4 regions of the Pseudohongiella spirulinae genome follow, and region 2 is predicted to be linked to each of the others. Evidence: predicted binding sites of a transcription regulator. Region 2 holds the regulator's gene; each other region holds the start of a gene.
What was found. Region 2 encodes FliA, which starts transcription of late flagellar genes. Its sites were predicted from a motif close to CTAAAGTTTNNNNNNNNNNNGCCGNTAA; they were not measured.
Positions count from the first base shown of each region.

Region 1: PS2015_RS02940 (methyl-accepting chemotaxis protein) is a predicted target of FliA. The motif match lies at 5,707-5,734, and genes of this name have one in related genera.
Region 3: PS2015_RS10585 (methyl-accepting chemotaxis protein) is a predicted target of FliA. The motif match lies at 3,334-3,361, and genes of this name have one in related genera.
Region 4: PS2015_RS10035 (flagellin N-terminal helical domain-containing protein) is a predicted target of FliA. The motif match lies at 3,628-3,655, and genes of this name have one in related genera.

Region 1 covers NZ_CP013189.1:609,566-617,276, reverse strand. Annotated here, with positions in the region: gene PS2015_RS02955 (alkyl/aryl-sulfatase) at 1-2,154, shown strand, start outside; gene PS2015_RS02950 (DUF3301 domain-containing protein) at 2,165-2,503, opposite strand; gene PS2015_RS02945 (alpha/beta fold hydrolase) at 2,653-3,636, shown strand; gene PS2015_RS02940 (methyl-accepting chemotaxis protein) at 3,631-5,673, opposite strand; gene PS2015_RS02935 (response regulator) at 5,903-6,538, shown strand; gene PS2015_RS02930 (bifunctional diguanylate cyclase/phosphodiesterase) at 6,689-7,711, shown strand, end outside.
Region 2 covers NZ_CP013189.1:1,826,321-1,834,031, forward strand. Annotated here, with positions in the region: gene PS2015_RS08325 (protein-glutamate methylesterase/protein-glutamine glutaminase) at 1-898, opposite strand, end outside; gene PS2015_RS08330 (chemotaxis protein CheA) at 913-2,952, opposite strand; gene PS2015_RS08335 (protein phosphatase CheZ) at 3,004-3,690, opposite strand; gene cheY (chemotaxis response regulator CheY) at 3,703-4,095, opposite strand; gene PS2015_RS08345 (RNA polymerase sigma factor FliA) at 4,213-4,935, opposite strand; gene PS2015_RS08350 (MinD/ParA family protein) at 4,939-5,745, opposite strand; gene flhF (flagellar biosynthesis GTPase FlhF) at 5,777-6,925, opposite strand; gene flhA (flagellar biosynthesis protein FlhA) at 6,950-7,711, opposite strand, start outside.
Region 3 covers NZ_CP013189.1:2,304,982-2,312,692, forward strand. Annotated here, with positions in the region: gene ppk1 (polyphosphate kinase 1) at 1-536, shown strand, start outside; gene PS2015_RS10580 (Ppx/GppA phosphatase family protein) at 496-1,443, opposite strand; gene PS2015_RS10585 (methyl-accepting chemotaxis protein) at 1,530-3,266, opposite strand; gene PS2015_RS10590 (ExeA family protein) at 3,393-4,127, shown strand; gene cysE (serine O-acetyltransferase) at 4,182-4,961, shown strand; gene PS2015_RS10600 (PhoH family protein) at 4,962-6,338, opposite strand; gene PS2015_RS10605 (sodium ion-translocating decarboxylase subunit beta) at 6,415-7,545, opposite strand; gene oadA (sodium-extruding oxaloacetate decarboxylase subunit alpha) at 7,551-7,711, opposite strand, start outside.
Region 4 covers NZ_CP013189.1:2,171,500-2,179,210, reverse strand. Annotated here, with positions in the region: gene flgK (flagellar hook-associated protein FlgK) at 1-1,867, shown strand, start outside; gene flgL (flagellar hook-associated protein FlgL) at 1,870-3,114, shown strand; gene PS2015_RS10040 (flagellar protein FliT) at 3,129-3,476, opposite strand; gene PS2015_RS10035 (flagellin N-terminal helical domain-containing protein) at 3,721-5,826, shown strand; gene PS2015_RS10030 (flagellar protein FlaG) at 5,967-6,443, shown strand; gene PS2015_RS10025 (hypothetical protein) at 6,529-7,569, opposite strand.

The DNA of each region.
Region 1 (7,711 bases), 1.2 Mb from region 2:
GTGACCATGTACGGCGGAGACACCGAGGACGTCGGAACGGCCATGCGCCAGGAATTTCCGGTCGATCAGTTTTCTATCGACATGTTTACCCATGAAGGCCTGATGGTATCGCTGACTAATGTCTGGGCTATGGAGATCCATCCGGGTCGTCACTTTTATTATGAGCTGGCAAGACGCGATTCTGACCGCTTGTTCCGGGTCGAGTTTGATCTCGGTCAGCCAGTTTCGGCACCCCCGCCGCCCTGGGGCCGACCCAATACGGCCAGTGACGCTACCACTCGCCAGCATACAGCGCTGCGCGCCTCCCTGCCATTCGAGGATGACCGTGATTTTGCGGAATCTCAACGCGGCTTTATTGCCGCACCACCTTACGACCGCATTATGGGCGCCGCCGGCAACGTAGTATGGGATATGGGCCGTTATGAGTTTCTGCTGAATGGGCAGGACTACGACAGTATCCACCCTTCTTTGCAGCGTCAGGCCACACTCAATATGAACTACGGCCTGTATGAAGTAGTGCCGGATTTTATATACCAGATCCGGGGCTACGATCTGGCCAACATGACGCTGATACGTGGTGAGACTGGCTGGATTCTGTTTGACGTGCTGCTGACCAGCGAAACGGCGGCAGCGGCGCTGGCCTTTGCCAACGAGCAGCTCGGGGAACTGCCCGTCACAGCTATCGTATATTCGCACTCACATATCGATCACTTTGGCGGCGTCAGAGGCGTTGTGGACGAAGCAGATGTGAGCGCGGGCCGTGTGCAGATATACGCACCAGTGGGTTTTATGGAAGAAGCAATTTCTGAAAATGTCTACGCCGGCAATGCCATGACCCGTCGCGCCTCTTATCAATATGGCAACCCCCTGCCTGCCAGCCCCTTCGGCCAGGTTGACTCGGCCATCGGCAAGGGCCTGGCGCGCGGCAGCAGCGGTCTTATCGCGCCGACTGTTGTGGTCACAGATGACTTTGAAGAGCACATGATTGATGGCGTCAGAGTTGTCTTTCAGAACACACCCGGCACGGAAGCTCCCGCCGAGATGAATGCCTGGTTTCCGGACAGCAAGGTGTTCTGGGCAGCAGAGAATATTACCGCCACCATCCATAATATCTACACATTACGCGGCGCTCTGGTTCGCGATGCTCTATCCTGGTCCCGACAGATAAATGAAGCACTTTATCGCTTCGGCCGCGATGCGGAAGTCATGGTCTCTTCACACAACTGGCCGCGCTGGGGCAACGAACGCATCCAGGAAGTGATGCGCGACCAGCGCGATGCATACGCCAACCTGAACAATCAGGTGCTGAACCTGGCCAATCGTGGCGTCACCATTAATCAGATGCACAATGAATATCAGGTTCCGCAGTCACTGCAGCAAAGCTGGGCGGTGCGCCAGTATCACGGCTCTGAGTTTCACAATTCGCGCGCTGTGATCAACCGCTACCTGGGTTACTGGGACGGTAACCCGGCCACCCTGGCACCATTATCACCGGAAGAGTCCGCACCAGAATTTGTATCCATGATGGGCGGTGCCAACGCCATTATGAAGCGCTCTGACGAACTGGTAGCACAGGGCAATTACCGTCTGGCGATGGAGCTGCTTAATAAACTGGTTTATGGCGAGCCTGGCAATCAGGCGGCCAAGAGTCGACTGGCTGATGTCTTTGAGCAGCTCGGCTATCAATACGAGAGCACCAGCATGCGTAATGTATTTCTTACCGCGGCTCAGGAGCTGCGCTACGGGATCGCACCAGCCGGTCCGGCGCGTGGCACAAGCCCCGATCTGGCGCGCGCCATGACCACTTCCCAATGGTGGGACGCCGTTGCTACTCGCGTGGACAGCCGGGCAGCTGACGGCATGGCCTTTATCATCAACTTCGTGACGCCGGATACCGGCGAGCAGTTTGTGATTGAAATGCGTGGTGGCACACTGACGAATATCAGCGGTTATCAGTCAGAGCAGGCTGACGCCACTATTCGAATGAACCGCAGCGACCTGGATACTGTGATCATGGGGCAGGCGACGCTGGCAACCCAGCTTGGTGCCGGACGCGGCCAGGTGGAAGGCAATGTGGCCGTGCTGCAGCAACTGGCCTCCGTACTGGTCGAGTTTGATCCGACCTTTGAGATTATGCCGGGCACAAAACATTAAATAGCCGACATTAATGAGTGGTGATGTGCGCCGCCAGCTCGATGCTCAGCAGGCGGTTGCCGGCCAGTTCGACTGAGCCAGGATAGCGCTCAGTGCCAGTCGAAGAGAATTCGAAATCGTAGCGTCTGAACCAGTGCAGAAAGCCGTCGCTGCCCCGGCGCAAACGAATTTTTTTCAGCACCATACTCTGGTCAAGCAACTGCAGGTCCAGTTCAGCACAACGTCGTGCGGCATATTGCAAGGCGAATGCCTTGGCGTCGCGAGAGCGCCACCAGTGATTAACCAGCAGCACCAGTGCGGCCATCCAGACCAGATCCATTAATGTCAGCATCGGTGGTGTGTCTTGCATCCTGAATACGGTAAGCTCTGTTCCATGATAGCAAATTCGGAGTAAACATGATCATGTCCCGTTTCCTCAGGCCGCTCATCGCGTTATGGCTCACCTTGATGATGCCGTCTGCGCTATTGGCTCAATCCAACGCTAGTGAGAACTCACTTATGAATGAAACATCCCCTGTTCCCGGGATCAGCTTCCGGTATATTGAAACCAATGGCATTCGCATGCGTCTGGCCACCATGGGCGATTCCGGCCCGCTGGTCATTATGGCCCATGGCTGGCCCGAGTCATGGTATTCCTGGCGCCATCAGATTAAAGCCGTGGCTGAAGCGGGTTACCGAGTCGTCGCCCCAGACATGCGCGGATATGGCGCGACCGATGCGCCGCCCAATGTACAGGACTATGATATTGTCACTCTGGCCGCTGATATGGTCGGCATTGTTGATGCCTACGGCGAAGACACTGCCATTATCATGGGCCACGATTGGGGCTCAATTGTGGCCTGGAACACGGTACTGCTGCACCCGGATCGCTTTTCAGCATTGGTGGCCATGAGCGTGCCTTACAGCGGCCGCGCCCCTGAATCACCGCTGGTGAGCTGGCAGAATGCCTACGGCGATAACTTCTACTATATCCTCTACCACCAGGAGCCTGGCGTCGCAGAGGCGGAGTATGACGCGGATCCCGAAGGTCTGCTGAGTCGTCTTTATCTGTCACCTGACTCACCCCGACATCCACCACAGGTGACCGACCGGCATCGTTCAGCCGGCGGCTGGATTCCCCGTATGGGCGCACCGGTAGGACTGCCCGACTGGCTGACACGTGATGACCTGGATTATTTTGTCAGTCAGTTTGAGGCTGCCGGGTTTCGGGGCGGCGTGAACTACTACCGCAACTTCCACCGCAATTGGGAGATTACTCCGCATCTGGCGGATGCCAGGGTCACAGTGCCAACGCTTTTCATCGCCGGAGAGAATGATGTGGTGATCGCCGGCGCCAGCCAGCCCCGGCTGGAAGGCGCCATGCGGCGGGTCGTGGACGACCTGCGCGGGGTGATTCTGTTACCGGACGCTGGCCACTGGATTCAGCAGGAACTGCCGGAGCAGACCAACGCCGCCGTACTCAACTTCTTGAACGATTTATGAAGCGCGCTTTTCGGACAGCGTAAACCAGGCTACCGATTGCTGCAGGTCGCTGGCCAGCCGCGCCAGTTCATCACTGGCCGCCGTAGTCTGGTCAGCACCTGCAGCAGACTGCTCCGCCAGTTCGCGGATACTGGTGACATTGCGGTTCAATTCATCGGTTGTCGCACTCTGTTGCTCAGAAGCACTGGCGATCTGCAAATTCATGTCACGGATAGTCGCAACCGCCCGGGTGATGGCATCAAGCGCCTGCGCCGCCTCGTTAGCTTTGGTCACACCATCTGTGGCACGCTCGCGACTACGCTCCATTAACTGCACAGCTTCCTTCACACCTGACTGCAGGTGATTAATCATATTTTCGATCTCGCTGGCTGAATCTTTGGTACGATTTGCCAGGGTACGGACTTCATCAGCCACCACGGCAAATCCGCGGCCATGCTCACCGGCACGCGCAGCCTCAATGGCGGCATTCAGCGCCAGCAGATTGGTCTGCTCAGCGACACCCATAATGACATCCAGCACGCTGCTAATGGAGGCGCTGTCCGCAGCCACTCGCTGCATACTGCCGGCTGACTGATGGATATCTTCAGCCAGATTCGCAATGCTTTGGGCGGTTGTTGCTGCCACTTCGGCACCGCTGGCGGCCTGTTCATCGGTATCGGTCGCGGCTTCCGAGGCTCGTGAGGTGCTGCGGGAAACTTCCTGAACTGTGGCGTTCATCTCGTTGATAGACACCGCCACCATATCGGTCTCTGAGCGTTGCCTCAGGACGTTTTCAGCACTGTGCCGGGACACACTTGAAAGCTCCTCGGCCGCTGACGCGAGCTGCGTCGACGCGCTGCTGACAGTCAGAATGACGTTTTCAAACTGATCCGCTATTTTGTTAAAGTGCCCCGCTATAACGCTGATCTCATCGTTGGTGCTGAGCCTGACCCGGCTGGCCAGATTACCGGCAGACATTTCATTGGCGACACGGGCTATTTGCTCAACGTTGTCATTCACTGACATAAATAGTGCCATGAACAGGTATATCAGCAGCAGCAAAACGACAGCTACAATGACCGTATCCAGCAGTTTAACGCTTTGAGCGGCGGCGAGATCTTCAGCCAGAACCCTGTCTAATTGAGGCGCAATGCTGTCGAATAGCGCATAGGCTTGCTGTATCGAACGACTGGCCGCATCAAAGACCTGGTTACTCGTAATCGAGATGAACTCAGCATCCAGAAAATCATTGCGAATCAGTTCTCGAAGTCGCGCGCCAGCCTCATTGTTGGCCTGCATAGTCGCACCCAACGCTGGGCGCAATGACGGGTTTTCTGCAAACGCACTATCTAAACCACGCTGCAGGGCACTACTGTAGGCATTCATGTTGTACAGCAGAAGCTCCAGCTGCATACGCACATCATTATTAACAATGCCCTGAGCAGCCGCTGCTGAAGCCACGGCACGCGCCTGGCCCATATTCTCGGTCAGCGCAGGCAAACGATTAACTAATGCGTCACCAAGATAAAAAGTATCCAGGCTGGCCGACAAAGAGATCTCAAAAACATCAGAGGCATACTCACCCAACTGAATCAACGCCGTGACCAGATTGGTGTGTAATTCAAAGCTGCGATCAGCACTGATTGAGGACTGGGATTTGATAGCGTCCCATTGCTGTTGCGCATCGCGGATTCGACTTTGCAAACCTGCATTATCTTCAGCCAGATCAGCCTGTTGCAGCAAAGTAGTCAGGGCACTGTCAATTTGTGGTCTTAATTGCGTAACGCGGCTTTGCGCAGAGGCATCCGAGCCACTCAAGGCAGTAGCCATCAGACCTCGATGCTGCTGCACCCTATCTACCGGAGTGCGCAGAGACTGCAAAAACTCGACACCGCGCCGCTCATTTTCCAGCGTGGCAATATCTTCATTAATACTGCCCACCACCAGAGCGCCCAGTACCAGCAAAGGCAGGAGAACACAGCAAAAGATAATCAAAAACTTAATTTTGAAGCCGAAACGGTTAAGTATGTAGGTTGCCGGTGCAAATAATGCTCTCATTACTGCTGCTCCTGTCATGAATCCTGCTTCTTCTTATCGCCCGGCCACAGGAAAAGTTAAGCAAGCACCACCGACAATGACGAAAAATCAATACCGGCTCACTTTTTTTAATCCGATCCCTACACGCTTGCTTAAAGAAAGATGATGTAGATCATGAAACAGATGAATAAAATAAAGTAGGGTGTCGGGTCTCTGGTCGGGCACCATATTGCAGCACAGGTTAGTGACAATGATTAAAGTTTTTGTAGTAGATGATCACGAGATTGTCAGGCAGGGCATCTGCAGAATGCTGGAGTGCACCCCAGACTTTGAGTTGGCGGGACAAGCCGCTGATGGCTGGAACCTGGTGGAAAAAGTATTAGACTCTGGCGCCAACCTGCTGGTCATGGATATGAATATGCCAGGACCGGAAAGTATCGATCTGATTGCGGATATGCATAAACGTGCGCCAGATGTTCCTGTTCTTGTTCTCAGTATGGTTGACGATGTTCAGGTTGCCTCGGCGGCACTCAAGGCTGGCGCCCTTGGTTACCTGACCAAAAACAGCGACAGCCTGATGATTGTTCAGGCGATCCGACAGTGCCTGGAAGGCAACGGCTACATCCAGCCAGAACTGGGCGCCAGGATGATTCAGGCAGCCGGTCAGCAACACAGAGAGGCACCCCACAAAACCTTATCCAGTCGCGAAAAACAGATTTTTTTGCTGATTGCCAATGGCATGAGCATCAACCAAATCAGTGAAAAGTTGCATATTTCTCCAAAGACGGTCAGCACCCACAAATTCAGAATCATGCAGAAACTGGCCTTATCAAACACATCAGAACTGGTCCGGTATGCCATACGCCATCGCGTAATCGAGGCCTGACCCGCCCATGAAATACCACCCGACTCGCAAAACCAATAAAGGATGACAACACGCTGCATGGCTGGCTGATTTTTTTAATCCCCCTCTTGCCCGATTATCAATATTGCTGATGGAGCAAGCATAAAAATCAGAGGGGGGAGGATCAGCGGCATGCCAATAGATCGTCAAGACACTATGACTCCATTGTTAAGCCTGTTGAGAATATCGGGTATTTCCCTGATTGCTCTGGCATTGCCACTGCTGGTTTGGCTGGCGCTGAACAACACCGCCACCCTCATCAGCTCTGATTTATTCCTCTGGTCACATGCGCTTCTGGAGTTACTGGCCGTCATCATCGCTGCCTGTATCTTTTTTGTTGGCTGGAACGTTCTTGATGACAAAAGGCCCCGGGGCTCTTTGTTACTGGCCTGCGCATTTTTGTCTGTCGCCATGTTTGACACAGCACACCTGCTCTCCTACCCCGGCATGCCAGACTTCATAACTGCGAACATCCCGGCCAAGACTGAACTGTTCTGGCTGGTTGCCCGTTGCATTGCAGCTGTCAGCCTGCTGGTCTACCTGCTGGCGGCCAGCACATCGACCGGCACTCCATTCGCACCGGCTCGCTACGCCTATCTTGTCTCAACTCTGGCGCTTACCGCGCTCATCTTGCTGCTCATCACCAGCACCCCGGGATGGCTGAACAATGCAGAGTCTCTGCGTATTTATACTCAGGGTCAGATTCTTGTGGTTGCCGTGCACCTGATAACTCTGGCGGTCATTTGGTGGCAGCACAAACGCATTGGCCTGCTCAGCCCGGCAGCCCTGGTGATGGCTGTTTTACTGATGACCACCAGTGAAATTTTTTTTCTGATTCCGGGGCAATCACAAACCCTGAGTGTGTTTATTGGACATATCTATAAAGTCCTGGCCTACGCCTATCTCTACCGGGCGATGTTTCTGGACACCATCCGCACACCAATGGAGCGACTGCAGCAGGCTCATGCCAAGCTGCAAACTTACTCGGATCAGCTCGATGAACTGCTCAGCAATGCTCCTGACGGTATACTTGGCATTGACCAAAACGGTCGCATCCGCTTTGTTAATCCGGCCCTGCAGCGTCTGTTCGGTTATTCGGAGCGGGAGTTACTGGGCGAGCCTGTAGAGATTCTGCTGCCGATTTCTCTGCGCAAT
Region 2 (7,711 bases):
GCACCACGCCCAGCACCTTGCCGCCCAGATCCCGCGATGCCGAACCAAAGGTTACATCCAGCGACGGTTTATAATTGAGCCGTTCATCTCCATCAACCACCCGCACCCGCATGACGGGCCTGCCCTCCAGCAGCATCTGCTTACCACCCGGTGCCAGATAGGCATGTCCGGGCTTTAACACATCGCCATCGACTGCTTCTGCGATGCCAATCTGACAAATGCGATTCAGACGTTCAGCAAAGGCTTTGGTAAAGGTGCCGGGCATATGCTGAACCAACACAATCGGCAGTGGAAAATTCGCCGGCAAGGCGGTCAGGACCTGTTGCAAGGCCATTGGTCCGCCTGTCGAAGCGCCAATAATCACTAATTGAACGCCCCGTGGGGAACTGCGACGCGCCGCAGCCGCCGTGTTTGACGCCGACACAGGCGCAGGGGTCGCAGCCGCTCTCTCGTCGGGCGTGACCACCGAGCCTGACACTGGCACCGGGCGCCGCCGGGGTCCGCTGCGCGACACCACCACGATGCGCTCACACAAAATCTTTTGCAACTCCTCAGCGTGCCGTGAGATATCTTCGAAATTCTTTGGCAGATAATCCACCGCGCCGGCTTCCAGTGCATCCAGCGTAACCCGCGCGCCTTCGTAAGTCAGCGAGGAAAACATCAGCACCGGTGTTGGCCGGATCTGCTGAATCTGTCGCACAGCCGTGATGCCATCCATTACCGGCATCTCATAATCCATGGTAATCACATCGGGTTTAAGTGCACGAACCTGATCTATAGCCTCCTGTCCGTTGCTGGCGGTTCCCACCACCTCGAGACGGCTGTCGCCATTGATCAATTCCGTTAATCGCCGACGGAAAAATCCCGAATCATCAACCACCAACACCCGAATACGCATAACAAGCTATTCCCTCAGGCCGCGTAACGCTTCAGCAATCCGGGCACATCCAGAATCACCGCAATACGCCCGTCACCGGTAATTGTTGCACCAGCCATGCCCGGCGTGCCATGCAGCATACGTCCCAGCGGTTTGATAACAACTTCTTCCTGGCCAATTAACGTATCAACCACAAAACCGACGCGCTGCGCACCAACACTGACAATCACCACATTCGCTTCTGTGGCATTTTCTGCCTGCTGGCTGCCACCCGCACTGAGCCAGCGACGCAGATGGAACAGTGGCAGAGCTTTATCGCGCACCGTTACCACCTGTTGTCCATCCACAATATGTGTGCGACTCAGGTCCAGATTGAATATTTCATTTACATTAGCCAGCGGCAAAGCAAAGGTCTGATCGGCCACCACGATCATCAGCGTCGGCATGATGGCCAATGTCAACGGAACCTTGATCTCGATGCGCGAACCTTTACCCGGATTGGAATCAATCACCACAGAGCCATTAAGCTGTGAGATCTTGGTCTTGACCACATCCATGCCCACACCACGACCCGATACATCAGAGACCTCGGTTTTTGTTGAGAAACCAGGCGCAAAAATCAGATCGAAACACTCACTGCGACTCAGACGGTCAGCCGCATCCTTGTCCATCAGACCTTTTTCAACCGCCTTGCGTCGCAACACCTCAGGATCCATACCGTTGCCATCATCGCAGATGGTCAGCAGAATATGATCACCCTCCTGCTCAGCAGTCAACAGCACTGTGCCCTGGCGAGGCTTGCCATTTTTCTCGCGGACCTCTGGCAGTTCGATGCCGTGATCAACCGCATTTCGCACCAGATGCACAAGGGGATCGGCCAGCGCTTCAACCAGATTTTTGTCCAGGTCTGTTTCTTCCCCATGCAGCTCAAGCGACACCTCTTTTTTCAGGCTTCGCGCCAGGTCTCTTACAACACGCGGAAAGCGACCAAAGACTTTCTTGATAGGCTGCATACGGGTCTTCATGACAGAAGTCTGCAGATCGGCAGTCACAAGATCGAGATTGGCAACCGCTTTAGAGAGCATTTCATCTGCGGCCGTCGATCCGATACGCACCAGCCGATTGCGAACCAGTACCAGTTCGCCCACCATATTCATGATTTCATCAAGTCGACGGGTATCAACCCTCACAGTCGTCTCGGGCGCTTCCTTGGCCGCTGCGGGGGCGGCGGCTGCCTTGCCGGACGAAGGCGGCGGCGATGACGGAACAGCTTTCAGCTCGGGACGCGGTTTGGGGGAAGCAGACGAAGACTCAGAAGGTTTGACTGTATTGTCGGCATCAAGGCCTTGCGGAATTCCTTTGTGCGACCCGGCACCATGCAGCTGATCCAACAGCGCCTCAAACTCATCGTCGGTAATTTCATCGCTGTCGGAACTGGCCTCTGCCGGTTTCTGCGGGGCCGCTGATGCGTCGCTGGCCGCCGCTTTTCCCTGCAATTGATCAAGCAAGGCCTCAAATTCTTCTTCGGATATTTCATCGTCAGATGCCGGCTTATCAGCCTCGGCTTCGCTGGCGATATCAGCAGAGTCCAGCGCCGCCAATAGCTCATCGAACTCCGCATCGCTCATCTCATCATCAGCAGTGGTCGCCGGTTCATCATCAGAACGCACACTGGCGGGCATATCCTCGCCACTGGCCAGCGCCTGCAGCGCATCCAGCAGGCTTTGCGGCGCCGGGTCCGGTTGATGTCGCTCCTTCACCTGGGCGAACATCTCGTTAACGGTATCCAGCGCCTGCAGCACAATGTCCATCAACTCGGGTGTGACATGACGATGACCGTTGCGCAGATTATCAAACAGGTTTTCAGTTACATGACAGCAATCCACCATGGCATTGAGCTGCAAAAAGCCAGCCCCGCCTTTGACGGTATGGAAACCGCGAAAGATGGCATTCAGCAGATTTTTATCATCGGGCTGCTTCTCCAGATCGACCAATTGCTCAGAGAGCTGTTCAAGAATTTCGCCGGCTTCAACCAGGAAATCCTCGAGTATCTCTTCGTCATCAAAAAAACTCATGCTGTCTAACCTCTTCACCTGCCGCTGTTCAGCCGACCGCTGTTGCTTGAGTCAAAACCCCAGACTGGAGAGCAGATCATCTACATCATCCTGCCCGGAAACCACGTCGCGCTTACTGCCGCTTTTCACCTGAGGGCCTTCAGCCCGGATACGGCTTTGCTCGTCATCAAGCTTGAGTACAGTGCTGACACCCGACTCAATGCCAGCTATCTGCTCTACATTACTGGCCAGTTTCACCAGATTGACCAGACTCTTCTCAACGTCGCTGACCAGCTCGATGACTCGCTTGATGACCTGACCACTCAAGTCCTGAAAACCCTGGGCCATCAGTATCTCGGTCAGATGCTCGTGAATGCCCGCACCCTGCGTTGATAAGAGGTCCAGCAGTCCGGAAACACGATCAAACAATTGTTGCTGTTCGGCGTCCAACTTGCGATCTGCCAGATAGGCAGTCCAGTCAGCCTGCAGAGCTGAGCCCTGATCAACCATATTACGGATCACCGGCGCGGCTTCATCAACCCGGTCCATCGTCTTGTTGGCGGCTTCTTCAGTCATCTTGATGACGTAATTCAGACGGCTGCGGGCATCGGCCATCTCGGACAGTTCATGTTCTACCTCTTCACTGGCCTGCAAACCAATGCCCAGATGGAAATCCCGGATGGCCGTGTGCAGCGCCCGGGTCAGCCGACCCACCTCGTGATACAGTCGTTCGTAACGCTCCTGGTCAATCTCAGACACGCCCCGCCCTCCTTAGCCGTTGGCTTCTATGCGTTCAAAGATCTTTTCAATCTTTTCCTGCAGGGCGGCGGCGGTAAACGGCTTGACCACATAACCGTTCACACCGGCCTGCGCGGCGGCGATGATCTGGTCACGCTTGGCCTCGGCGGTGACCATCAACACCGGCAAAGAACGCAGCTTGTCACTGGCGCGAACCGCCTTGAGCAAATCAATACCGGTCATGCCAGGCATGTTCCAGTCAGTGATCAAGAAATCAAAATTGCCATTCTCCAGCATGGGTAATGCCGAGTTCCCATCGTCAGCCTCCGCTGTATTGGTAAAGCCAAGGTCCCGCAACAGGTTTTTGATAATACGTCGCATTGTTGAGAAGTCGTCAACAATGAGAATCTTCATGTTCTTGTCCAAAACCGCCTCCCGGTCATCGCATCAGTCAAAGGAGCTCCCCGACTGATAAAGGATCTCCCTGGCTAGGTTATCGCTTGATTTGAAAAAATATTTAGGGGAAAGTTTGCGCCGACGCCTTCAGCGCCAGTCTTTGAGTCGGGAACGCAGACGCAGAGCCGCCTGAGAATGGATCTGACTGACACGGGATTCGCTGACGCCCAGCACCTCACCAATCTCTTTGAGATTGAGCTCTTCGTCATAATACAGCGCCAGCACCAGCTTTTCACGTTCCGGCAAACCTTCTATGGCCTGCGCCAGGTGTTCCCGGAATGTCTCATCCTGCAGTTCGTGAGCCGGCCCATCCGCTTCGCCGGCCAGGGTATCCAGATTACCGTCATCTCCGCCGCCGGTCAGATCGTCAAAGCTGAACAGACGGCTGCCGGAGGCATCCTGCAGAATCGCGTAGTAGGTCTCCAGATCAATGCCCAGCTCTTCCGCCACTTCATGGTCCTTGGCATCTGTTCCGGTACGCGATTCCACCGCTTTCACGGCATCAGCCACCTGCCGTGACTTGCGATGCACTGAGCGCGGCGCCCAGTCGCCCTTACGGATTTCGTCAAGCATGGCACCGCGGATACGAATACCGGCATAGGTCTCAAAACTGGCGCCTTTGGACATGTCGTATTTGCGTGCGGCCTCCAGCAGGCCAATCATGCCGGATTGCACCAGGTCATCCAGTTGCACACTGGAGGGCATGCGCATCAACAAGTGATGCGCAATACGCTTGACTAGGGGCGCGTGACGGTTCACCAATTCATTGGCGTCCGCCATCTGTGCTTCCTGATACGCCGAGGCACTCATTGCTCAGTTCATACCCTGCACCAGACGTTCAACAAAAAATTCCAGATGGCCACTGGCTTGCGTACGAACCGGCCACTGCACCACCTCTTTAGCGAGTCTGCGATACGCATCGGCGGCTCGCGAGCCGGGATACATATCCAGCAAGGGCCGCTGCTTCTGACCGGCCTTACGCAGATTTTCATCATAGGGGATGTCACCGGCATAGTGCAGATTAACATCCAGAAAGCGGCCGGCAACTGCCGAAAAGCGCTGAAACATCAAACGCCCTTCTTCCTGCTTGCGGGTCATATTGGCCAGAATACGGAAATCACGCACCTGACAGTCACGATTCAGGAGCTTGATCAGCGCGTAGGCGTCCGTCATGGACGACGGTTCGTCACAGACAACAACCAGCACCTCCTGCGCAGCACGCACAAAACTGACCACAGAATCGGAAATACCGGCCGCTGTATCAATAACGAGCACGTCCAGCTCATCAGCCAGATCACTGAAGGCATGGATAATGCCGGCATGCTGACCGGCCCCCAGATTAACCAGCGACTGAACGCCGGATGAGGCAGGAATGATTTTGATGCCGTGAGTTTCAACCAGCACATCGCGCAGTTCACAATCACCCGACATCACATCGGCAATCGTACGTGGTGCCTTGACGCCCAGCAGAATATCCACATTCGCCAGTCCCAGGTCGGCATCCATCAGCACCACCCGTTTGCCGGCCTGGGCCAATGCCAGACTCAGATTTACAGAGATACTGGTCTTGCCAACGCCACCTTTGCCGCCGGTCACTGCCAGTACTTGAATGGGATGCATCCCTATACGTCTCCCCAAAATATAATGCAGACTACATCAGAGCCCGATTGGCCAGGGCGGTATTACCCGCCGCCTGGCTGCCATATTCGTTCACTACACGATTACGATCAACCGGTATCGCTGCCTGCGCCCGGCCCAGAGCAACCGCTCTTTTGACAAGCGCCTGACCGGTCGCCAGAGACAGATCATCCGGAATCGATTGGCCAAAGGTTTCATAAACCACCGGCAATTGCCGCTCAATACACAGCCCCAGCGCCTCACCCATTACACAGGCTTCGTCCAGATGCGTCAGAATACAGCCTGATATCGCTGCCGTCGAACAACTTTTCCAGGCAGCATTAAGCACCTGCGCCTGCGTTGTACTGGGCAGGACCAGCCATTTGTGAACCTGCGGCTGAGCCTGCAGCTCTGTCAATTGACGCATCTGTTCCGGATGTCGTGACGGCAGCCCGGCTGTGTCTATCAATACTAACTTTTTATGTGACAAACTCTCCAGCGTCTCTGCCAGAGAATGTTGATTATCAACAATCCTGACGCTCACGCCAAGTATGCGGCCCAATGTGCGCAGTTGCTCATGCGCGGCCAGCCGGAAGCTGTCGGTGGTCACCAAGGCCACTTCTTCAGCCCCGTGACGCAGAACGTAGCGCGTCGCCAGCTTGGCAATAGTGGTGGTTTTGCCTGCACCGGTAGGACCCAGCAGTGCAAATATACCACCCTGCTCCACCAGATCCTCACCCGCCACCGGTATAATTTTCGAGAGCGTCGCGAGCACCTGACGCCAAAGCTGTTCCAGCGTGCGAGCCTGTCCGGCCTGATCCAGCAGACGCCGGTTCACAGATCCGGGCAACCCCATGGTGCTCAGTCGTTCCCAGATCGCCGCCTGTGCAGGTGTCTGACGAGCAAACTGATCCCAGGCCAACCCGTTCAGACGCTGCTGCAACAAGCTGCGGATACTGTTCAGTTCCGAGCGCATGGCACCGAATTCCGCCTTGCTTACGGAGTCGTCGACGGCCGCCTGGGCGGCGGCCTTGTCCGGTGCCGGTGGTGACTGGGTGGCCACCACTTCCACACCGCCGGTAACGCTGCGGGTAGACAAGATAGCGGCATCCTCACCCAGGGCATCGCGCACCTGTGTCAGTGCGCTGCGCATATCCTTAGCCACAAATTTTTTAAGTTGCATGCTCAAGTCCTCTCACCCGCTGATTTATTGGCCAATCGTTGCCACAATTGTGATCTGTTTGTTGTCCGGAATTTCCTGATAGGAAAGTACCTTGACGCCGGACGTCGTAAACCGGATAAAGCGGCTCAGCATCGGTCGCAACGGCGCCGCTACCAGCAAAACGGCAGGATTACCGGCAATTTCCTGCCGCTGTGCCGCCTGCACCAGTGCCTGTTGCAGTCGCTCGGCGATACCAGGCTCAATAACCACGTTGTCATCGCCGCCTCCGCCTTGCTGAGCTGATTGTTGTACTGCTTTAAGCAATATCTGTTCCAATGCCGGATCAAGGGTGATCACCGGCAACTCCGAACGGTTGCCGAAGATGCCTTGTACAATGACCCGGGCCAGTGATACGCGAACCGCCGATGTCAGTGCACCGGGATCCTGACTGCGCGCCGAGGCCACTGCCAGCGCCTCACCGATGGTGCGCATGTCCTTGACCGGTATGCCTTCCTGCAGCAGGTTCTGCAGCACCCGGCGCAGAATATTGGGGTTAATCAGCCCTGGCAGCTCTTCGGCCAGTTTCCTGGAGGTTTTGCCCAGCATCGCCAGCAGCTCATGCACTTCGTCATGACCCAGCAATTCGTGAGCATGCTGCTGCAGCAGAGTGTTCATATGCGTTGCCACCACCGTGCTGGCATCCACTACGGTGTAACCCAGGGCCTGCACCTGCTCGCGCTGTCCAGGCTCTATCCAGATCGCGTCCAGGCCAAAGGCAGGATCCTTTGCCGCAATGCCCTGCGCCTC
Region 3 (7,711 bases), 480 kb from region 2:
TGATCCAACTCATCCAGCATGAAAAGGCGGCCGCTCGAGAAGGAAAAGCGGCGCGCATTATCGCCAAGGTTAATGCCTTGACTGACCCCGTGATCATTCAGGAACTGTATAGCGCCTCGCAGGCTGGCGTGAGAATTGATCTTATCGTGCGTGGCATATGTTGCCTGAAACCCGGTGTACCGAATGTATCCGAAAATATCCGTGTCGTATCAACAATCGGTCGCTTCCTTGAGCACTCCCGGGTTTATTACTTTGCCAATGCCCAGCACCCGCTGTACTGTTCGAGCGCCGACTGGATGGAACGAAATCTGCAACGTCGTATTGAAATTGCTTTTCCAATACTCAAAAAAAAATGGGTTCAACGTATTTTAAGTGAGATGGAGATGCACATTCAGGATCTCAATCAAAGCTGGGAATTGCAGTCCGATGGCAGTTATCTGAAACTTGATCAACTGGATGCAGGCGAAACGGCAGATGGCGTTCAGAACTTGTTACTCAATGCCCTCGCAACTCATGCAACGGTGCCACGCCGCTGAGCGACGCTTTTACCATATAATGCAACATGCCTTCGCGAAGGGCGGCGGGACTGAATCTCAGACTCTCAATGCCGGCAACGGACATGAAAGCAAAAAGCACTGACCAACCTGGCAAAATCAGCTCACGACGGCTGTTCTTGAGACCCGCCATGGAGTATGCCGGGTCACTTCCGACGCGCAACACTTCTGTGCGCAATTTACCAAGAGTGTCGAGTGTCACAAAACCGGCTTGACGCCCGGAGGCAGCACAAACCGAGCTCAACATTTTCGCCGTTCCTGACGAGGCATAAACTTCATGCCAGTTCTGTTCACGAAGTTGAGCAACGATCGGCCTGAAAACAGCCTCAGCATCTGCTAACGCTTTCTGCAAGGTCAGCTCCAAGATCGAGACTTCCCCATCTACCCGTGTAAACCATTTATCACGCCAGCTGACACAACCAATCGGCATACTGTGAAGTTGTAATATACGCTCATTACACCCCACTACCAGCTCTGTACTTCCGCCACCGATATCGATGACAAGCCGATTTTCTTCCGCCGCCGACAAGGCCGAGTTAACACCTGCATAAACCAGGGTGGCCTCTTCCGGGCCGCTCACAACATCAATATGGATATCCTTGAGACGTGCAGCGGCCAGAAACTCGTCAGCATTGTCCGCAATACGGAGGGCGTTGGTGCCAACGGCCCAACAGTGTTTGATGGGATAGCGTGCCAGCGCGTGGCGAAATGTTTCCAGGCAGTTCAGGCCGCGACTGAACGCCGCCGGGGTGATCCGGGAATTAATCGCCAGGTCCTCACCCAATTGTACTTTTTCACTGAAACGTTCAACGATCTGATGGCGCCCTTCATGCCACTCAGCAATCAGCAAGTGGAAACTATTGGAACCAAGGTCAATACATGCAAACATTCGACGGCGTCATCCGGATAAACAGCCGTGATTAAAACACGGATGTGCTCTGAACGACAAACCTAAACTCGACCAGCCACATTGGACTAGCCAAGCTTGAACTGACTGACCAGACCGTCCAGGTTGGCAAGCAGAGTGTTGATCTCGGCATGATACTGCTTGCACTTCATGTAATCCTCAGTATTCAGTCGACCATCACCCGCTATCTTTACGCTGCTCTTGGCAATGCCTTCGGTCACTTCTGACTGCTGTCTCACCGCATTGGCAATATCCTTACTGCGCTCGGCAATCAATTCCACCGATGCCAGAACAGATTCCAGCAGTTCATTCGCTGAATTAGCGGTGCCCACACAATCTCTGGACAGGCTGACGCCGCTGTCCATGGCGTGGACGATCTGCACTGTATTTTCCTGCAGATCCTGAATAATGGTATTGATTTCCAGGGTCGAGGACTGTGTCTTCTGCGCCAGACTGCGCACTTCATCCGCGACTACAGCAAAGCCTCGCCCCTGCTCGCCAGCCCTGGCAGCCTCAATAGCGGCATTCAAGGCCAGTAGGTTGGTCTGCTCAGCAATGCCCTGAATCACCTCCAGAACCGAATGAACTTTTTGATTATGATCTCTCATATCATGCACTTTCTGCTGAATCTGGGAGAGTGAGCCGGACAATTGCTCAACGGAAGAACGAGTCTGAGAGACCACCTGTGTGGCCTGCTTGGTCGCACCATTTGCCTCGCTGGCTGCTTCCACACTGGCCTGAGCACCAGCCGCCACATCAGACAGTGATGATGAGAGCTCCGTAGTTGATGAGGCCAACAATTCAGTCTCCTCAAGCTGAGCCGAAGAGCGACCCGCTGTTCGCTCAATCATGTCTGAGAACTGCACCGACTTCTTGCTGACTTCTGCGCTGGTGGACAAAACTTGTCCTATGATGCCGGCCAGTTTGCCCACAAAGGTATTAAAACTGGCACCCAGCTCGGATATCTCGTCGACACCCTTGTCAGACAAGCGTCGACTCAAATCACCTGAGCCCTGAGCGATATCCTGCATGTATCCCCTGGCCTGAACCAGCGGAGCCGTAATTGAAATTGACAGGAAGTAGGCGGCAATCACCAATATGGCCAGAATTACCACAACGATCACAGCGGAGCTCATCGCCCACTGCATAAATTGCGCGTTAACGTCTTCCTCGTACAGGCCGTGAATCAGCACCCAGTCCCATGGCTCAAAGAGCTGCGCATACACCGTTTTTATTTCAGCTTCAGGGTGAGCGATAGGATCATCGGTATAGGTAAGAAACCGATAACCGAACATGGGTTCGGGGTGATAGAGATACTCAGCGAACCCAGTGTAACTGTCACCTGTATAGCGGTTAATGATTTCGGTCATGGTAGGTGTCGGATCACTGTAACCATTTTGCTCCATACGCTGCTCGGGTGTCGTAGCAGCCGCGGCAATAGACGCTCTCACCTGTGCTTCGGTATCCAGGGCACTGTCAACGCCGCGGAACGGATGCGCGAGAATCTGGCCCAGGCGGTGATAAAGCAGCAGGTAGTTACGTTCATCGACAACTGTGTTGTTGATCAGATAGCGCCCCATACGTTTAGCTTCTGCGTCGCTCATCTGACCGCTTAACACCTGCTCATGCAAACCCTCCAGGGCATCATGAATCATGTGAACCTGATTCATGCTCCCCAATCGCAATTGCTCCATAAATTGCTGACGCGCCTGCATTAATATGGACACACTCAGACCGATAATCGCGATGACACTGACCACGACGATCAGCCCAATGCGCGAGCGTATGGTAAATTTGCTGAACATGCTGTTTTCCCTGCCTTGCTGTGATGGTTGCGCTAACAAACCTTATTATTGATGTTATTATCAACTTATAACGGCACGGGTTCTTAGAACATTAGGGTCATTATTCAGGCGACAGGCAGCCAGCTCATGACAGCGACAGAACTGAACAGCACAGGGCACCTGTTCGGTGACACACCGGACGTGGGCATGCTATGGCAGTCGCCGACTCTGCATCAGGTCTATGTATCGCTGCTGGAAAATATTAGCAATTGCATGCCCTTGCAATTAGTTTACGGCGAACCTGGCCTGGGTAAAACGCTATTAGCCCGCAGAATCTATTACAGCCTGCGAGCCCATGACCAGCGTTATCGCGTCCGCTTTATGCCCTACCCCAGTATTGACCTTAACGACTTGATGCCTGCGTCAGCTCCGGATTCTGTCAATTACAGGCATGTCCTTGTCATTGACGAAGCTCAGGCTGTCCCCAACCAAACCCTGTTGGCCATAGCCCGACACATTAACCTTGGTGGCAAGACTCACTTTGTGCTTTTTGCTCAACCTGAACTAGCCAACAGGTTACATGCTCCGGCTCTGACACTGTGGTCAGAAATTCCTCAACAATGTTATGAACTGAAAAACCTCACTAAAACGGAAACGGCCGACTATATCTATACCAGGATAAGCAGGGCCGCATCGACATCCAGACTCATGCCCGATGAGGCACTGATTGACAATATATTTACATTCAGCAATGGTGTACCAAGGATGATTAACACCTTGATGCGCAAAGCAATCCTGCATGCCGAGCTGGAAAATTGCCACGAACTCACAAAAGAGCACTTGAATCTGGCGCGCCAAACGCTTGAATTCCGTCAAGTCTGACACCATAAACTGATATAGTCAGCGAGACTCAACCCCAGAGGTATCGAAGAAACCATGTCCGACCGTATTTGGGAACAGCTACAGGCTGAAGCCCGCGACCTTATTGCCCGTGAACCCCTGCTCGCCAGCTATGTCTACGCCTGTGTACTCAATCACAGCAGCCTCAGCTCGTCTCTGAGCTATTTGTTAGCGCACAAACTGGCAAACTATGTAATGTCTGCAGTCGCCATTCGCGAGCTGCTGGACAACGCCTTCAGCAACAGCCCTGAGATTGTTGATGCCTCAGCGGCTGACATTAAGGCTGTTCGTGACCGTGACGCTGCCACAAGCAGCTACTTACCTGTCATCCTGCATCTGAAAGGTTTTCAGTCGATACAGGTACATCGAGTTGCTCATTATATGTGGAATAAGGGACGTAAGGATCTTGCACTGTTTCTGCAAAGTCGCAATTCCGAAGTTTTTGGTGTTGATATCCACCCGGCCTGCGTGATTGGCAAGGGCATAATGTTTGATCACGCTACAGGGATTGTTATTGGCGAAACCACTGTCATCGAAGATGATGTGTCCATTATGCAATCAGTTACCCTGGGCGGCACAGGTAATGAACAGGGTGATCGCCACCCGAAAATACGTTCTGGCGTGCTGATTTCGGCCGGAGCCAAAGTGTTAGGTAACATTGAAATTGGTCGCAGCGCCAAGGTCGGTGCAGGCAGCGTCGTTCTGAAAGATGTACCACCGCATACAACGGTGGTGGGAGTTCCTGCGCATCATGTAGGGTCTCCCTGCCCGGAAAATCCCTCGCATACCATGAATCAACTGGTCGACACCGATTGACTACAGATTTTCCTCGGCAAAAGCTGCCAACGCCGACCTGGGTACACCCTGAAGCTGCACCGTGCCGCCATAGGGAAACAACCTGAACCGCTCTGTCAAATACGTTAAACCAGAGCTGACGGGCGTGAGATAGGGCGTGTCTATCTGAGCCAGATTACCCAGACAAACTACCTTTGATCCGGTCCCTGCCCGAGTGACTATGGTTTTTATCTGATGCGGCGTCAGATTCTGCGATTCGTCTATAAGAATCAGGCTGTGCTGAAAGCTGCGGCCGCGGATATAGTTCAGGGATTTGAATTGCAGCGGCACTCTGTCGAGCACGTACTCTATACTGCCGACACAGTTCTCGTCATCCCAGTGGAGGGCTTCCAGATTGTCAGTAATAGCGCCCAGCCAGGGCTCCATTTTCTCAGCTTCTGTGCCCGGCAGAAAGCCGATATCTTCATCCAGTCCCTGAGTACTTCGGGTAACGATGATTCGCCGAAAGGACTTGGCATTCAATGTCAATTCTATCGCGGCCGCCAGTGCCAGAATGGTTTTGCCTGATCCGGCTGATCCGGTAAGATTGACCAGATGCACATCCGGATCCAGCAATAGATCCAGAGCCATGGCTTGATAGAGATCCCGTGGCGCAAGGCCCCAAACGTCCAGAGACATCAGTTTCTGCCGGTCAAGGTGCCGCAAGGTGACATGATCATCTGTGACCTCAACGACACGAGCAATAAACCCGCTGTCATCGGTCACAAACTGATTAGGACAGACATCCTGCAGGCGCTGACTACGCGGCAGAATATGCAAGGTTTCTCCGTTCGGGGTCTGGCGGGTTTCAACCAATTCGACTTCCTGCCAGAAATTGTTCCCAAAATGCAGATAGCCCTTATTCAGATCACCAATGTCATCAATAAGCTGATCGGTGTGGTAGTCTTCCGCATCGATGCCGCATGCCCGGGCCTTTAGCCGCATATTGATATCTTTGGTGACCAGCACAACTCGTTGTTTCTCATGGCCGTGTTTAAGGCAAGCCACAGCATTAAGAATTTTATTATCGTTCAAGTGCGGCGGAAGTATTTGCTTATCGACTGGCGTCTCCCCCATCACCACTGACAGCAGCCCCTGGGGATCTTTCCTGGAAGGCCTGAGAATCGGTACACCTTTTTCAACTGTTTGCGGCGCTGCGCTGCCGAGAATTCGGTCAATCTCACGAATCGCGTGCCGACAGTCTGCGGCCACGGCACCTCGCCCACTCTTCAGGTTATCGAGCTCCTCCAGTACAGTCATAGGGATGACAACGTGATGTTCGTCGAAATTCCAGACTGCTGTGGGGTCGTGAATCAGAACATTTGTATCGAGAACGTAAAAGATGTTGTGCAAGGTCACAAGCCGTCAACTCCCTGTAAAGGTTAGGCTTCATCGACACTATACATCATCAATGACAGTACGGTGACAGTCCTGCTTACCCCACGATCTGAATCAGAATACCTGCCGCAACAGCTGAACCAATGACGCCGGCCACATTGGGACCCATCGCATGCATCAGCAGGAAGTTGTGTGGGTTCGCCTCGGTTCCGAGGCGATTGGCAACGCGGGCGGCCATCGGGACGGCAGACACACCGGCGGCACCGATCAAGGGATTGATCTTGCTGCTGGACAAGGCATTCATGAGCTTGGCCATCAACACACCTGACGCGGTTCCGATTGAAAACGCCACAATGCCAAGCGCCAGAATACCCAGCGTGCTGGGCACCAGAAATTGTTCTGCAATCAGTCTTGAACCAACTGCCAAACCCAGCAGAATAGTGACGGTATTGATAAGTGCGTTCTGCGCTGTCTTTGTCAGGCGATCGACAACACCGCATTCACGCATCAGGTTGCCCAGACAGAACATACCGAGTAGCGGCGCAGCACTGGGAATTACCAGCGCCACCAATATCAGCAGCAGCAGCGGAAACAGAATTTTCTCTCGCTGCGAAACGGCACGCAGCTGGGTCATTTCAATTTTACGCTCCTGCACTGTTGTCAGCGCCCGCATAATAGGTGGTTGAATCAACGGGACCAGCGCCATGTAAGAATAAGCTGATACTGCAATGGCACCCAGCAATTCCGGTGCGAGCATCCCCGCCACATAAATGGCTGTTGGTCCATCGGCACCGCCGATAATACCGATCGCCGCAGCTTGCCTTATTGTAAAATCAAATAGCCCCAGATCCGAAAAGAACAAAGCACCCAAAACGGTAGCGAAAATACCGAACTGGGCAGCAGCACCGAGAAGCAGAGTCTTGGGGTTGGCCAGCAGCGGCCCGAAGTCGGTCATGCTGCCGACACCCAGGAAGATGAGAAGTGGAAATATCCCGGTAGACAATCCCATTGAGTAGAATTGCGCAAGAACCCCATCTCCAACCGCGATTTCCACGCCGGGGATATTGGCCAGCATACCGCCAAAACCGATCGGCAACAGCAGCAAAGGCTCAAACTTTTTTGCAATAGCCAGGTACAACAACACCAGACTGACAAGTATCATCAGTAACTGTTTCGGCTCCATCTGATAGATGCCTGTGGACTGCCACAACTCAATTAATTGATCCATCTATCCTACTCCAGCGTCACCAGAACATCGCCGGAGGACACAGTTTCTCCCTCATCGACATGAATCACGACAACCACGCCATCCTTACTACTGCGAATTTCCGTTTCCATTTTCATCGCCTCAAGAACCATCAGGACATCACCGGATGCTACCGTATCACCCTCAT
Region 4 (7,711 bases), 350 kb from region 2:
GGGTGGTGAGGTGGGCGGTTTGCTGCGTTTCCGGCAGGATGCACTATTGCCAGCCATTGGGTCAGTGGGCCTGCTTGCCACTTCCATCGCTGCTGGCGTGAATGAACAAAACAAACTGGGCATGAACCTGGAAGGCAGTCTGGGCGGCAATATTTTTCGCGATGTGAACGATCCGCGCATCGCTGCGAGCAGGGTCAAGTCCTCACTCAACAATTTGCCACCGAATGACCGGGAGTTAAACGTCACCATCGAGTCGCTGGCTGATCTGCAGGTCAGTGACTACGAATTAAAATTTGATGGTCCCGGCAAAAAATATACACTCGTCCGGTTGTCTGACAACAAAGTGGTGGCCGATGGATTGTTGTCCGATGCCATGCCGCAATCTGTGAAAGTGGACGGGTTCAGTCTTAACTTTGAAGGCGGCAGTTATCAGGTCGGCGATCGCTTTTTGCTGAAACCGACCAGTAGCGGCGCGACCGATATGTCGGTTCAGATCAAGCGTGCAGAAGAGTTTGCCTTTGCGTCACCGATTCGCGTGCAGACCGGCAGTGCCAACCAGGGTGGGGCGAGGGTACTCAGTTCCCGGGTGATGAGTGTGGATACGCCGTTGTTCAGTAAAGACGGACAACTGACCCCACCGCTGATGGTACGTTTTACCTCGCCTACCACTTACGATGTTCTGAATTATTCCGATCCGGCCAATCCCGTACATACTGATCCGCCCATGCGCAATCTGAGTTTTGTACCGGGTTCAGACAACAGCCTGTTCCCGACGGAGCCTGGCGGACTGACGCTGACCAGCAACGGCCTGGCTGCTGGTGCCTTACAGGTGGGATCGGCAAGCAATGGTTATCCGGGCGAGGAGCTGCGCTTTCAGACGACTGACCCCGAAACCGGTTTTATCCGATATCAACAGCTAACAGTGGTCGCTGATGAAAGTGCGGCCAGTATGGCGCGTCGACTGTCCGGCCTGAATGGCGTGCAGGCAACGGCCTATACAGAAACGGTGATCGCGGGATTTGATGCCAGCGATGCCGGTAATGATCTGGTTATTCAATTAAACGGCAAGGATGTCACAACCGCCGGTTGGTTGTCTGGTGACCCGCTTAACAATATCGCCCCGGACCCATCCTATAGCGGCAATATGCCTGATTACCTGCGCGACAAGATAAACGGTAGTGCAGATCTGCAGGCGCAAGGTATTTACGCGCGCAGTGATGGCAGCAAACTGACTGTTTATGCCACCTCCGGCGTGGACCTCAATTTCAGTCTCAGTGGTGGCGGCTCGCTGACTGTTGATCAAGGTGCGGATCCGGCCCAAACGGTAAGTGCCGCCGATGTGGATCCACAATTTACTGTTGGTGGGAAATTGCAGATGCAACTGGCTGCCAATACCCAGGTCTTTTCTAATCGCAATGACGGCATAGTAGGCTCCACACCCGAGCTGAAAGCAAACTATCTCGGCATTGATGTGGTGATGGCCAGCGGCAGTGGTGCCGATGGTGCACCACGCGCTGGTGATACCTTTATGATTGGCTATAACCGCAATGGCAGTGCGGACAACCGCAATGGGCTGTCCATGCTGGCGCTGAACAGCAAGGCCATGCTGGGAGGAGAGAATCAGACCTATCAGGATGTCTACGGGCAGCTCGCTGAAAAGGTCGGTATTTTGACCAGCCAGGCGCGTGTTAATCAAAACGCTGGTGAATCTATGTTGCGTCAGTCCATGGATGCACTGCAGTCGGTAGCCGGGGTCAATCTGGAAGAAGAAGCCGCCCGACTGATTCAACTGGAACAACATTACAATGCGTCAGCTCGCCTGATTACCCTGGCGCGCGATCTGTTTGATACTTTGCTGAGGATCTGATCATGTCAGTCAGAATGTCGACCTATCAACTCTTCAGTCGTGGTCTGAATCCCATGCTGGATATTCAGCGTCAGGTCAGTAAAACTCAGGAGCAGATTTCCACCAATAAAAGAGTCCTGACTCCTGCGGATGATCCCATTGCTTCAACCCGAATTCTTCAGTTGAATCAGGAACTGGCTGGTCTCAAGCAGTTTAACAACAGTCTGTCGACATTGAACTCCCGACTGCAGCGCGAAGAGAGCGCTCTTGGCGGCGTCAGTGATCTTATTCAACGTGCCCAGGAGCTGATTGGTCAGTCTGGTAATGGTGCGCTGGACTTTGATCAGCGCAAAACCATCGCCGTTGAGTTGCAGGCCGTGGTTGATGGCATGGCGCAGTTTATGAACTCGCGTGACGCCAGTGGTGAGTATCTGTTCTCCGGTTATCAGGGCAACGAGCAGCCGTTTGTGAAAAATGCCGAGGGGCGTTATGAGTATCGAGGCGATGAAGGCCAGCGCTTTATTCAGATTGGCCCTGTGACGTCAGTAGCAGCCAATGACTCCGGACATGAAGTCTTCATGAAAGTCCGGAGTGCTGAACCTACGGCCAGGAGCAGTGCTTCTGAAACCAACCAGGCGCAGCCACCGGCTGCAATTGGTCGTCCAGTGATTCGCGATCAGCACGCATTTCAGGCGTTTTACCCGGAAAGCGTGGTTGTAGAGTTTAACCCGACCAGCAATATCAATCCGCCGGGCTTGAATTACACGATCAAACAGGCCTCTGATGGACGCGTCTTGGTGCAGGATAAGCCGTTTGCCAGTGGTGGCGAGATTGAAGTGGCAGGCATGGCCTTTCGCATATCAGGTAGTCCGGCAGTAGGTGATACCTTCAAGCTGGAGTCCAGTAATCAGAAAGGTCTGCTGGAGGGTCTTGAAGACTATATTGCGGATCTTCAGCGATTGGGTAACAGCAGTAGTGAGCGTGAGCAACTGGCTCAATCGATGCAGAGTACCATGCTGAATCTCACCAATGCTCAGGATCAGGTAATCAAAACGACCAGCGCTATTGGTGCACGCCTCAATCAAGTAGATGCCGCCAAAGCCAGCAATGAGGATTTTGAGCTGGTGGTGCGTACTACCTTATCTGAACTGTCAGATCTGGATTACGCCAAGGCGATCAGCCAGCTTACACAGGAGTCGTTTGTGCTGGAAGCAGCGCAGGCCACCTTCACCCGCATTAATCGAATGTCGCTGTTTAACCAGATTTAAACAGCGATTAAAGTTTACGACTTTTCTGTCGATACATACTGCTGGATGCGATTTTTCATCGACTTGAGCCGCTGTGCTTCAGCACCTAGTTGCTCACGATTTTTTTCTACCATCTGAATGATTTTGCGATCCTGATCACAGATTGTTTTGATGTCAGATTGAATTTTCGAAATCAGTTCCGGGTGCGGCTGTGCTAAAAAAAACTGCTCGATCAACTGATCACGATCCTGTTGCAGACGCTCCAGACGCGACCAGTTTTTTTGTTCGGCAAGTTGCACCAATTGCTGACTGGCATCCAGGATTTTCTTCCAGCTAATCCATTGATCAGTAATTGATTTATCATGATTTTCCGGTTTGCTCATGGTGCGGGTATCTGCCTGTATTGTTAGTGGCTAATTCAGTAGCTATATAAAAGTCTGCAGGTAATAGCAGTTTGATTACTTGTAACATAGTCAAAAAAAATCCTAAAGAAAAAAAATTTCTGTCGAGCCCCGACAAATTGAAAAAAAACGTCTAAAGCTTTGTTTTCCTGTGTCGTTAAACGAAGTAACGCATGTGATGTGATATGCGGTCCGGTTTTAATGTGTAAACTCAGGAGTAAACAGCATGGCTCAAGTCATCAATACAAACATTGCTTCACTTAACGCGCAGCGTAACCTGAACAGTTCTCAGGCCGGTACCAACCAGGCTCTGGAACGTCTGTCTTCCGGTCTGCGTATCAACAGTGCAAAAGACGACGCCGCAGGTCTGGCGATCTCCACGCGCTTCACTTCCCAGATCAAAGGTCTGAACATGGCGGTTCGTAACGCCAATGACGGTATCTCTCTGGCTGAAACGGCTGAATCCAGCATGGGCTCCATGACAGACTCTCTGCAGCGTCTGCGCGAACTGGCGGTACAGTCTGCTAACGGTTCCTACAGCGATGCGGATCGTCAGCTTCTTAACGAAGAAGCTCAGGCACTGATTGCTGAAGTGGGCCGCGTCGCTGATACAGCCAACTTTAACGGCGTTAAACTGCTGGATGGTTCTTACAATACGAACTTCCAGATTGGTGCGAATGCCGGTGAAACTATCGAAGTTTCTATTGGCAAGTTGAGCACTGATGCATTGGGTGTGGCTGAAAAGAGCGGTTTGACCGCGTCTGCAACAGATTCAGCGTTGTCAGTTGGCAACCTGACCATCAATGGTGTAGCCGTCGGTGCCTCTAAGGCGTCTGATGATTCTGCATCTACCGACAATAAGGCAGGCAGTGCGATTGCCAAAGCCGCTGCTATCAATGCAGTGTCTGATCAGTCTGGTGTGACTGCTGTTGTTGACGAAAACCTTGTCGGCGGCACCTCAATGACTGGCGCCGGGGCTTCAGGCAGCGTGACCATTAATGGCACGGAAATCACACTGACGACTACTACTGACACAGCGGCAACCCGTACATCAGTGGTTGATGCAATCAACGCTCAGTCAGGTTTGACCGGAGTGACGGCTATCGATACCGGGGACGACTCTCAGGGTATCGAGCTGGTTGCAGCTGATGGTCGCAATGTACAAATATCTTTTGACACTGTCACGGCTGCTGCGACAGGACTGGCTGCCGCCGGTACTTATGAGGGCGGCGTGACTCTGGTGGCTAATGCGGGTGTAGACGAGATTGTGATCGGTGGTACAGCGACTGCTAACGCAGGTCTGACAGCTGGTACCTATTCTGCTTCAGTCGCTGCGACAAGCACTGAATCTCGAACGCAAGCCGACAATGTGGTGCCAGATGCCCTGGTTGCAGGTGACCTTGTCATCAACGGCGTGGGTATCGGAGCGGCTGTCGCAACTGACGATACAGCGTCCTATGCCGGCACAGAATCGAGCTCCAAAGAAGCTTCGGCAATTGCGATTGCGGCGGCGGTTAACCGCTCGTCAGCGGAAACCGGCGTGACTGCTGTTGTCAATGAAAATATTGTTAGCGGAACCAGCACAACCAGCGGTGCTGCAGCCGGCGACCAGGGTACTCTGTTCCTGAATGGTGAGAGCATTACCCTGACTGTAGGTGCTACTCTGGAAGATAGTCGCACAGCGGCTGTAGCGGCAATCAACGCCGTCAGCGGCAACACAGGTGTTGTGGCTACAGATACCGGAACAGGTCTGTCATTGTCAGCAGCGGACGGCCGCAACATCGTCATGTCACTTGACGATGATGTGACTAATACTGTTACCGCTGCAGACTTTGGTATTGCGACCGCAGCCGTGTTTGCCGACAATGCCGCTACCGCTGCAGACGGTGTCACCTCTTATGGCACTATCACGCTGCAATCTGCAGGGCAGTTTACAGTATCCAGCGGCAACAACGGCAATGCCGAACTTGAAGCGCTTGGTTTCGAGGTAGGTACTTTCGGTGGTGCGGAAGCAGGTCAATTCCTGAAAGATGTTGACCTGTCTACCCAGGCTGGCGCAACGGAAGCTCTGGCTGCTATCGACAATGCCCTGGCGTCTATCACAGCGTCACGTTCCGAGCTGGGTGCGGTGCAGAACCGCTTTACAGCGACTATCGAGAACCTGTCAGCGACCTCCGAGAAGTTTGCAGCCGCCAACTCTCGAATCCAGGACGCAGACTTTGCGGCTGAAGCTGCCAACCTGGCTCGTAGTCAGGCCCTGCAGCAGGCGGGTGTCTCCATGCTGGCGCAGGCCAACGCTCAGAGCCAGCAGGTACTGCAGCTGCTGGGTTAATTTCCCGAAAAGTAAGCTAAAGTCCTAAAGTCCGCCCGGCCGCTACCGATAACAAGGTAGACGCCGGGCGGATTTTTTTGTGCCAGACGTGCTGGTGAGTGTTTTTCTGTGGCAGATACACGTTTTCTTGGAGACCTGCTGTGAGTGAAATCAGTATTACCCGGTTTCAGCCCGCACCCGTAACCCGGGGGAAGGTCAATTCTGTTGAATCTGTGGAGAATGATCTTGACGCTAATCCCAAGCGTCGTAATCCGCAGGAAGATGTGCACAAGGATTCTCAGCACAAGGGTTCTGGAAACAAGCAGCAACAGCGCCAGGAGTCACAGCCAGCGCAGCGTTTCACTTCAGCAACTCCGGGCGCGAAATCAATGCTTTCCGAACCGCCTCTTGAAGACGGTGAGCTGGAACAGGCGGTATCGCGCCTCAATGAGTATGTGCAGACAGTAAAGCGTGATCTGATCTTTGATATCGACCCGGAGAATCAGGAGCCGTCGGTGACGGTGGTGGATCGGGAGTCGCGCAAGGTGCTGCGGCAGTTTGACAGTAAAGAAGCACTGGAGTTGGCTAAAAAGCTGGAATCCCAGGAGCCGATTTCTCTTTTTAAAACTCAGGTTTAAGATTCTCGCTCGAACAGATATAAAAAGGCCGACAATTGGTTTGTCGGCCTTTTGCTTGTGGCATGGCTTGCTTCGCTCAGTGTTTTCAGTTTGCGGCGTCTTCAGCCGCCTTGCGAGCTTCTTCCTCAGCCATGCGGGCGCCGGCCAGCGTACCAGCCAGAGCGTAGTTGCCCTCGTGACAGGCATACTCAAACAACGGATCATCATACGCAGTCAGCGCCAGTTCGCCGGTGAAACTGGATTCAAACACAGTCGGATCATCCACGGTGAAACTGTAAATGATCTTGTGGTCTGATTCTCGACGGAATCGCTCAGTCACTGTCAGATTCTCCGAGGCACCACGGAAACTCTGCCAGGGGTTAAAGTGGCGGGTTTCTACCACCAGCGTGTCACCTTCCCAGCGTCCAATGGAGTCGCCCATCCATCGGTTCATTACGTCAGCATGGGGGTCATGATCATCCTGTATTTTAATGATGCGGGCATCATTAACCATCTCCACGATGATGGTGACATAGCCAGGTGATTGCACGATCTGGTAGTGACTGTTGTACATCACTGGCAGCATGGGCGGCCCGGAGTTCGAACCGAAGGCGAGCAGGCAGCGCTCACCTACACCACGACCCTCGGGGCCGTCGAAGGGGTCCGGGCCGGTGGCGCGCTCACGGGCGCGACGCTCCAGAAATTCCTCGGTATAACCGGGCATCTGGCCATCGGGCGGGTCGATAATGATGGAGGTACGGAACTCTCCGTTGATGGTGGGCATAAACATACCACGGTCGGTCCAGAACAGGTCGTAGTTGCCGACAGGAGGTAGATCCACGGCTGGTGGTGGTGGCCGGTTGGGATCCAGGGGTTCGTTATCTTCTTCCACAGCCTGCTGGGCGGCACGTTCCAGCTGGAACGCCTCTTCGCGAGTATAGGTCTGGCGGGTGCCCAGCTCGCGTGGCCGGGTCAACGGCGTTACCGTGGCATTACGCCACACACCCTGCAGATCGGGTACGCCGTCCCAGGTGCGGGGCGGGGTGTAGTCCTCCTGAGCCAGCGCGCCTGATGAGAGCATGGCGGCTGACAGAGCGCTGGCACCCAGCAGCGCGAGACCGCTGGCGAGTGTTGGTCTACTGAACATAGCTTCTTCTCCTTATAAGGTAAGGCCGATTCTAGCCGGACAGGGGCTGACACTCAATCCCCTGTGCGACAGCGTGTGTGACGGCTTGTGACTAACCGGGGACGGCAGACAGCGGCAAGGCTTTGCCGCTTAAGGGTCAAGA